2 regions of the Planococcus sp. 11815 genome follow, and region 1 is predicted to be linked to the other one. Evidence: riboswitches for the same ligand, from Rfam matches in the RefSeq annotation. Region 1 holds a riboswitch; the other holds the start of a gene.
The links. A riboswitch is a leader RNA that binds a small molecule or an ion and turns the genes downstream of it on or off. The one in region 1 is predicted to bind S-adenosylmethionine.
Positions count from the first base shown of each region.

Region 2: another riboswitch for S-adenosylmethionine. It lies ahead of M1Q06_RS13915 (methionine ABC transporter ATP-binding protein); the one in region 1 lies ahead of M1Q06_RS16420 (transporter substrate-binding domain-containing protein).

Region 1 covers NZ_CP096991.1:3,265,619-3,270,433, reverse strand. The annotation lists gene ahpC (alkyl hydroperoxide reductase subunit C) at 1-343, opposite strand, end outside; gene M1Q06_RS16430 (sulfite exporter TauE/SafE family protein) at 878-1,603, shown strand; gene solA (N-methyl-L-tryptophan oxidase) at 1,680-2,819, opposite strand; SAM riboswitch class I at 3,026-3,131, shown strand; gene M1Q06_RS16420 (transporter substrate-binding domain-containing protein) at 3,258-4,070, shown strand; gene M1Q06_RS16415 (amino acid ABC transporter permease) at 4,092-4,811, shown strand; gene M1Q06_RS16410 (amino acid ABC transporter ATP-binding protein) at 4,811-4,815, shown strand, end outside.
Region 2 covers NZ_CP096991.1:2,774,443-2,779,257, forward strand. The annotation lists gene metX (homoserine O-acetyltransferase MetX) at 1-134, opposite strand, end outside; gene M1Q06_RS13910 (O-acetylhomoserine aminocarboxypropyltransferase/cysteine synthase family protein) at 147-1,436, opposite strand; SAM riboswitch class I at 1,538-1,652, opposite strand; SAM riboswitch class I at 1,839-1,951, shown strand; gene M1Q06_RS13915 (methionine ABC transporter ATP-binding protein) at 2,084-3,115, shown strand; gene M1Q06_RS13920 (methionine ABC transporter permease) at 3,105-3,755, shown strand; gene M1Q06_RS13925 (MetQ/NlpA family ABC transporter substrate-binding protein) at 3,842-4,675, shown strand; gene M1Q06_RS13930 (M20 family metallopeptidase) at 4,740-4,815, shown strand, end outside.

The DNA.
Region 1 (4,815 bases):
CGTTCAAGACGTCGAATCCGCGTGAAATGCGCTGAGACGGGTCGCCGATCATCGTGTATTCGATTTTACCGATCGCATCTGAATGGTCGTGCCATGCTTTGTGAGTGAAGTGAGTGTCTGTAGAAACAGAGTATACTTCAACGCCAAGCTCTTTCAATGTTGCGTATTGGCTTTGGAGGTCCTCAAGTTCAGTCGGGCAAACGAACGTGAAGTCCGCTGGGTAGAAGCATACGACGCTCCATTGGCCTTTCATGTTTTCTTCAGTGACTTCAATGAAATCTCCGCTCCCGGCCTGGTAAGCTGAAGCGTTAAATGGTTGGATTTCTTTTCCGATCAATGACATAAATAATTACCTCCTGAATGATTTTTTAGAATTACCGTAAACGATAACGTAAAAAAAATTAATCGAAGTGGTTCGCCCCAATTAATATCGTTATCTGGTTATAATAATTCTAATTCTATTTCCATTGTCATATGAAATCGGGTTTTTGTCAAAGAGAACCCTAAAGTGGAAACGCTTTCGCTGAAAGACTAGAAAAAACGTTGCAAGAAGCCGTTTTAATCAAAAAAACACATAATCTGAAAAAAGCAGGGTAGATTGTGAAATTAATAATTATTAAATATTTCGAAATAGGGTTAATAATCAAAAATAATGGTGATTTCTCAATAAAGCCTCCCAATTGATAGAATGGCGGGCAATAGGGAGGCATAAAAAGAACCAGGCAGTTAAGTCACTTATTGGGCAGGATATTCAAGAGAGGCGTCGGGGGATTCTGCCTGATCGCGAGCATATCTAAAACCCGCAGCGGGCTGCATGTTAAGATGGATATAGGAAAATGACAGCACAGTAAATCTTTGTAAGGGAAAGCAGGATTTTATGGAGTTTGCCGTATTTACCATCGTCATACTGATTGCCTCAATCCTCCAGACGAGCACCGGATTCGGGTTTTCCATCCTGGCGACGCCATTCCTTCTGCTGATCTTTGAGCCCGCCGAAGCCATACAGATAAATTTAATCTTATCTTTGCTCATTTCGGCCGCCTTGATCGCAAAGGTTCGGAAAGATGTCGATATCGGTGTTTTGAAAAGGTTCATTGCTGGAAGTTCGCTGGGGTTGCCTGTTGGAATAGCGGTCTTCTTGATGATCGATTTGAATAGCTTGAAACTCATGGTAAGCCTGCTCATTTTATTGCTGACCTTGATGCTCATTTTTAAATTTCGGATCAGCCGAAATAACAAGCGGGATCTATTGGTCGGTGGCCTTTCCGGTTCCCTGACAACAAGTATTGGCATGCCGGGACCTCCGATTTTGCTATATTTTTCAGGAATGGAGACGAAAAAAGAAACCTTGCGGAGTACGACGTTGGCGTTTTACCTCTTCATTTATTTGGTGAGCCTGATCATGCAGATGAGTTTTGCGGGAACGAACAAAACCGTTTGGCTCTCCAGTTTCTGGGCCATCCCACTTGTAGCGGCAGGCCTATACTTGGGGCAATTATTGTTTGGGCGAATCAACCAACGGATTTTCCGGATGTTCACTTATGTCATCTTACTGTTCACAGGGAGTTATTTACTGTTGGAGAGTTTAGGATGGTTGCCATGAACGATTCACTAATAGTCGGCAAATATAACAAAGAGGTTCTCCTTTAACAATAAGGAGAACCTCTTTGTGTTTGAGCTCATAGTTTAAAGCGATTGAGCGAGAACGGGGCGATATCGAATTCCGTGTGGCCGTCGATCGCCAACCGGCTCAACACTTCGCCCATGACGCTGCCGAATTTAAAGCCGTGGCCGGTAAAGCCGCAGGCGAAAATGACGTGCTCGTTGTCCGGATGGCGGTCGATGATGAAGTTATGGTCGTCCGAGACGGTGTATAAACAAGTTTTGCCTTGTTTCAATTCTCCGCTCGCTTCTGGCATATACAGGTCCAGGAATCTTCTTAGGTCGCCCTCATCAAATTCGTATTGCCCGAAGTTCTGGGTTTGTTCGTCCGGGTCGATTGGCTGCCCGCCATCCGAGCGTCCGACTTTTACGCCAGCGCCGTCGATGCTCGGGAAGCCGTAGAACATCATCTCGGGACCTTCCACAAAAAAACCGGGAAATTGATCGGCATTGTACATCTCCGGTGCTTCAAACCAGCCGACCGCTTTGCGCGTCGGTTGGATCGGCAATTGCAGGTCCGGCAGCAGCTTCTTCGCCCATGCACCGGCTGTGACGATCACTTTTTCAGCATAGAAAACACCTTGCGCGGTCGAGATTTTCACGCGATCCCCGTCCTGTATATCGATGTGCTGGACGGGTGTATTCGGCACATAGTGAACGCCGTTTTCGAGCGCCAGTTTCTTATAGGCACGGATGGCATTTTCGCTGTACAACACGCCTGCTTGTGCTTCAAAGCAGCCGATGAAATGCTCGGGCACTGTGAAGCCCGGCCATCTTTCTTGAATCGCGCCGCTGCTTAATATTTCGAGCGGCAAGCCGTAGCTATTGGCGGCTGCAATGCTTTCGAGCAGAAAAGGGGAGTCTTCCGGGCCAAGCCCGATAACACCGGTCTTATCGAACACTTTGTAGCCGGTCTGTTTCTCCAGGTCTTCCCATAATTGCTGCGCGCGCAACACTAACCTAACGTAATGCCTGCCTTCCCCGTAAGCGTGGCGAATTAATCGGGTGTCTCCGTGATGGCTGCCGTTCGCATGGGGAGGGTCGAATGCATCGATCACCAATGTCTTCTTGCCTTGTTGTGCCAAAAAGGCGCCGGCGGCCATGCCCATCGTGCCGGCACCGACGATGGCGACATCAAAAACAGTTTCCTCGCTCATCTTGTGTTCACTCCGCTCTTGTATTGGATGCATGCCGCCCGGTGGAACCCGGCAGCAATGGAATATTAAATTGATGGTATGCAATATGGCAGGCTTTGTCAATTTCCTCCTGAATTTTTATACGAAATTTTGATTTATTTTCAAAAAAGGGTTTGACAGCAGGGGCTATCTCAAATACTATCGTTAATATGTTAAAAAAATTAAATAACTTATCCAGAGAGACTGAGGGACAGGCCCTATGACGTCCAGCAACCATCATGTTCATGAGAGGTGCTAATTCCTGCAGGATGTGTTCATTCTGAGAGATAAGAAATTGGTCGAAGCCTCTTTCCTATTGAAAGAGGCTTTTTTGCATCCAAAAGGAGGGCAGGTACTCTACACAAGGCGGAAAGTCCAGCCCTATCATAAAAAAACTACACACCAAAAGGAGCTTGAATTATGAAAAGAAACGCTTATCTATTCGCTACTGCCTGTTTAGTAGGTCTTGCCGGAACACTTGCCGGCTGTTCATCGGAAGAGACGGCGAACGCTACAGGAGACCAAGTGATCCGCGTCGGAACGCAAAACGACTATCCGCCTTTCGCTTTCGCGGATGATGCCAACCAGCTGACGGGCTATGACGTGGACATGATGAAGGCCGTCGATGAACAATTGGACGGCTATACGTTCGAATACGTCGCCGTGCCGTGGGACAGCATGTTCCTTGCGCTCGAGTCGAATAAAATTCAGGCCATTGCCGACCAAGTAGCAAAAACGCCGGAACGCCAAGAAAAGTATTTGTTCACCGATGAATCGTATTTCGCAGCGGAAACGGTCATCGCAGTGAAAGAAGGCCGAGAAGACATTCAGACGATTGAAGATTTGGAAGGAAAAGCGGTCGGGGCTTTGGCAGGTGATTCCTATACTTTATTGCTTGAGGAGTATAACGAAACCGCCGCAGAGCCGATCGAACTGAAATACAGCGAAAGCGGCAACCCGTCGGAAATTCTGCAGGATGTGCAGAACGGACGCGTCGACGCTTACGTCAATGACCCGATCATGATGAACGCGGTGTTGGAAAAGAATGAACTCGGCGTGGAGATTGTCGGGCAGCCTTTGGTCAATGACGATATGGGCATCGTCTTGAAAGATGAAGAAAAAGGCGAAGAGTTGAAAGCCTTGATCGACCCGATTTTGAAACAGCTGAAAGAAGACGGCACCTTGTCCGAACTGTCCGAGAAATGGACCGGCGGCGACTACATCCCTGAATAAGCTAGCGGAAGGACAGAGACAATGGAAAATTTACTGGACTTGAATTTCTTGATCGAGAGCTTTCCTGCCATTATTTCCAGGCTACCAATCACGATCGGCATAGCAGTCGGCTCACTGCTTTTGAGTTTAATCATCGGCGTGGCTGCGGCATTGATCAAAATCTACAAAGTACCTGTGCTCAGCGTCATCACGTCGATCTATATCTCCTTTATCCGGGGGACGCCGTTATTGGTGCAGATTTACCTGGTGTTTTACGGGATTCCGAAAATCATTTATTTTCTTCAAAGCGAATACGGCTGGCTTCAGTCGGCGGACGTTAATAGCATCGCTCCGGAATTCTATGCCTTGATGGCCTTTTCCATCAATTTGGGCGCGTATTTATCCGAGACGATCCGTTCGGCGATCGAATCGGTCGACCGCGGCCAGTTCGAAGCCGCCAAAGCGATCGGCATGACGCCTGTGCAGATGATGCTGAAGATCGTCTTCCCGCAGGCCTTGACGGTAGCGATCCCGAACCTCGGCAATATGTTCATCAGCACCATCAAAGACACCTCGCTCGTGTTCATCATCGGCGTCATCGATATCATGGGGCAGGCAAAAATCCTCGGCTCCCGCGGCTTGGCGTTCTTTGAAGTGTATATCGCCGTCTCGATCGTCTATTGGATCTTATGCATTGCCGTCGAGCGCTTATTGGTGAAAATCGAGAAGCGTGCACGCAGATATGAAAGAGGGATTGCCTGATGAT
Region 2 (4,815 bases), 490 kb from region 1:
TGATCGCCCGTCAGCGCGTGGCAAACCAGAATCGCCGGCGCGGAACTTTCCCCGACGCGTTCATACGCCAATTCCACTTCACGCAATAGTTGACCTGATTCAAGTTTTAGCTGGCCGATGGATACTGTCGTCATCCGAATCCCTCCTTACGCGTTCTCGAGTACTGCCGCTTGGATCGCTTGCTCCAAATCAGCGATTAAATCTTCGTGGTTTTCCAATCCTACAGACAAACGGATCAATTCTTCCGTTACGCCGCTATTTTTCAACTCTTCTGCTGTCAATTGCTGGTGTGTCGTGGACGCCGGGTGGATGATCAATGATTTGGCATCGCCGACATTCGCCACGTGCGACCATAAATTAACGCCATCGATTACTTTGCGGCCGGCTTCCCTGCCGCCTTTAATGCCGAAGTTGACGATCGAACCGTAGCTGTCTTTCAAATATTTATCAGCAAGTGTCTTGGATGGATGCCCTTCAAGGCCAAGGTAATTGACCCACTCGACTTGCGGATGGTCTTTCAAATATTCAGCGACCTTCTGCGCATTCGTCGCGTGGCGCGGAATCCGGAGGTGCAAAGTTTCAAGTCCCTGAAGCAGTGCATGGGCACTGTCCGCACTGAGTGACGGGCCGAAATCGCGCAACAGCTGGACGCGTAATTTCGTCGCGAATGCCGCTTCCGGCACATCAATTCCGAAACGGATGCCATGGTAGGTTTCATCCGGCTCCGTGTAATTCGGGAAGCGCGGGTTGTCCCAGTTGAACCGTCCGGCATCAACCGCTACGCCGCCGATCGTCGTTCCGTGCCCGCCGATCCATTTCGTGGCGGAATGGATGACCACGTCTGCACCGAATTCGATCGGATTGCTGACGAAAGGCGATGCGAAAGTATTATCGATCAACAGCGGAACCCCGTTTTCGTGTGCGATATTAGCTACTTGCTCGACGTCGAACACGTTCAAGCTTGGATTTCCGATGATCTCACCGAACAAGGCTTTCGTCTTATCGGTAATCGCTGCACGGAAATTTTCAGGATCTGTCGCATCGACGAATTTTACGTTAATGCCATAGCGCGGCAATGTGTTGGCGAATAGGTTATAGGTTCCACCGTATAAATTGCTGTCGGCGATAATTTCGTCTCCCGCTTCCGCAATGTTCAAAACTGAAAATGCAATGGCTGCCATCCCTGAAGACAAAGCTACTGCAGCGGTCCCGCCTTCAAGAAGTGCGACGCGCTGTTCGAATACATCAACTGTCGGGTTCATGATACGCGAATAGATATTGCCCGTTTCTTTCAAGCCAAATAGGTTTTGTGCGTGCTCGGTATCTTTGAATACATAAGAAGTCGTTTTATGGACCGGTACGCCGCGAGCGCCTGTCACTGGATCTGGTTCTTGGCCACCGTGTAATAGAAGAGTTTCTGGTTTGAAGTTTGTCATTGTCAATTCCTCCTGTTTTTGTAATAGTTTTGTTCGTTTTGAGGAGGACATAAAAAGACCCTCTTCAGAAAGAAGAGGGCCGTCATATACGGATTTGCCTCCTCTTATCTTTCAGCGGCGCAAATGCGCGCTGTAGGATTTAGCACCTTTCCAGACATGAGCCTGTTGGTTGCCGGGCATCGTAGGGCCTATTCCCTCCGCCTCTCGTGATAAGAGTATTCAGTTATTTTTTGCTTGAGGAAAAGTATAGGGTACATCCAGGTTTAAAGTCAAGCATATTTTTCTAAAAATTTTAACTACTATTAAACGCAATTTTCCGCAAAACTTTTTTTATCAAACTTGTTGACTTTTTCTCTATTTCGAAATAGAGTAGGAATCACGAATTGAATAGCTTACATCACTTTCTTATCCAGAGAAACCGAGGGACAGGCCCTATGACGTTTCGGCAGCAGATTCGCAAATCAGCGAAAACTGTGCTAATTCCTGCAAATGTTTCGGCATTTGGAAGATGAGAATGAGATGGTTTCATATTTTGGAGCCCTCTTTTTTCTTGCGTATAAGAAAAAAGAGGGCTTTTTGTTGTTATTCCAAGAAAGTGTTCGTTCGCACTCATTCGAATCGTTATTTGCAGCCACAGGAGGGACACCATGATTCAATTTGAAGCAGTCAAGAAAACTTACGTATCCGGCAAGCAGGAAGTCCATGCGCTCAACGGCATCGATTTGACCGTCGAGACCGGGGAAATTTACGGCGTCATCGGATTTAGCGGCGCGGGGAAAAGCTCATTGATCCGCACGGTGAATTTGCTCGAGCGCCCATCAACAGGACGCGTGCTCATCCACGGAGAAGACATTTCCACTTTAAGCGCACGCAAAATCCGCGATACGCGAAAAGACATCGGCATGATCTTCCAGCATTTCAATTTGCTGAACTCGAAGACCGTACACCATAATATCGCGATGCCGCTGATTCTGGCCAAGACCCCGAAAGCGGAAATCGATCGGAAAGTGGCAGAACTATTGGAGTTTGTCGGGCTTGCCGACCAAGCGAAAAAATACCCGGATCAATTATCCGGCGGGCAAAAGCAGCGCATCGGTATTGCTCGTGCACTCGCCACCAACCCGTCAATACTGCTATGCGATGAAGCAACATCAGCGCTCGACCCGCAGACAACCCAGTCCATACTGGATCTGCTGCGCCGCATCAACCAGGAATACAACATCACCATTTTGCTCATCACTCACGAGATGGGCGTTATCCGGGAAATCTGCGACAAAGTGGCCGTTCTTGAAGAAGGCCGTGTCATCGAGCAAGGCAGCGTATTTGAAGTGTTCAGCAATCCCCAGCACGCGACGACGAAGCGGTTCGTCCGTTCTGTCATGAACGATGAATTGCCGGCTTCGCTGCTTGAGCAGATCCGCCACAACGACGGGACACGCCCGATCTACCGGGTGCAGTTTACCGGGAATTCAGTCGGCCAGCCATTCATGTCACGGGTGTCACGCGAATTCCAGCTCGATTTGAATGTGTTGTTCGGTAACATTACAGAACTTCAAGGCATTCCATACGGCAACTTGATTGTCGAGTTCGACGGCGCTCATGCAGAAATCGACCGCGCACTCGCCTCGATCCGAAACGATAACATCCAAGTAGAGGAGGTGCAGCAACATGCAGGTTGATCAATCGCAAATCTTAGAAGCTTTATGGGAAACCCTTTACATGACGGGTGCATCATTCGTTTTCTCGCTCTTCATCGGCTTGCCGCTCGGCATCTTGCTGGTCGTCACGAGAAAAGGGCATCTGCTCGAGAATGAAGCAGTCTTTAACGTATTGAACATCGTCATCAATATCTTCCGTTCGGTTCCGTTTATCATCTTGATGGTCGCCATCATTCCATTGACGCGCATCATTGTCGGCACATCGATCGGCACCGCCGCAGCCATCGTCCCATTAGTATTTTATGCAGGTCCGTACATCGCCCGGCTGATCGAGAACTCATTGCTCGAAGTCGATAAAGGCGTCATCGAAGCCGCCCAGGCGATGGGCGCTTCTCCCGGCCAGATCATTTTCCGCTTCCTTATACCAGAAGCGCTCAGCTCCCTTGTCCTGGCATTGACCATCGCCATCGTCGGCTTAATCGGCGCCTCCGCAATGGCAGGTGCAATCGGAGGCGGCGGGCTCGGCGACTTGGCCATCACTTACGGCTATCAGCGCTTTGACACATTGGTCATGCTCTTGACTGTCGCCATTCTGGTCGTCCTTGTCCAAGGCGTCCAATCGCTCGGCAACCTCATGTCCCGCAGAGTGCGCCGGAGCTAAGTCCTTTTATTCACATCAATTAAATACAATCAAGCGATTTATTCATCAGCACAATCACTTTTAAAAAACCATTGGAGGATTTCATCGTGAAAAAAATTACAGCTCTTTTTGCAACAGCAGGCATCGCCGCGCTTCTCGGCGCATGTGGCGACGATAGCTCAGCCGGCGAAACCACGAAAGTGACACTTGGAATCAGTGGATCGGACACGACGATTTGGGATTATGTCGGCGACAAAGCCGCTGAAGAAGGCATCGAACTCGACATCATCACCTTCTCGGATTACGTTGCGCCGAACTTGGCACTCGCTGAAGGCGAACTCGACTTGAACGCCTTCCAGACCATCTCGTATTTCGATGAATTTGTCGAAGAGCACAATGTCGACATCGTACCGATCGGCTCTACCGTCATTGCGCCGATGGGCTTGTATTCCGACAAATACGAATCCATCGAAGAACTTCCTGAAGGAGCCCAAATCGCTATGCCGAATGAAGCGACCAACATGGGCCGTGCACTCCTCTTGCTCGATGAATCCGGGCTCATCACTTTATCCGATGATGCCGGATTGACGGGAACAGCAGAAGACATCATCGACAACCCGAAAAACATTGAAGTCGTCCCGATGACTTCCGCCCATACGCCGCGCGCTATGGCTGACGTCGCTGCTTCCATCGTCAATAACGGCATCGCAGTGGATGCTGGATTGAACCCGACAGAAGACCCGATTGCCCGTGAAAGCGATACGGCAAAACCTTATATCAACTTGATCGCTGCACAAGCTGGCGAAGAAGATAACGAGGCGTATCAGCGCATCGTCGAATTGTACCAGGAAGAAGACACAGCTGAATTTGTCATCGAGCACACAGAAGGCGCTCAAATCCCGACTTTTGTTTCAGTCGAGGAATTAGTCGATTACCAATAAAAAAACAGTGGCACTGCAGCAACAGACCATGATTAAAAGAAATCCATTCGAGGGGGACGATCACATGACCATCATTAGCGAAGCGCGCGAGACAATCACCGAATCGATCGACAAGAACCGCGCACAATATTTACGCATCA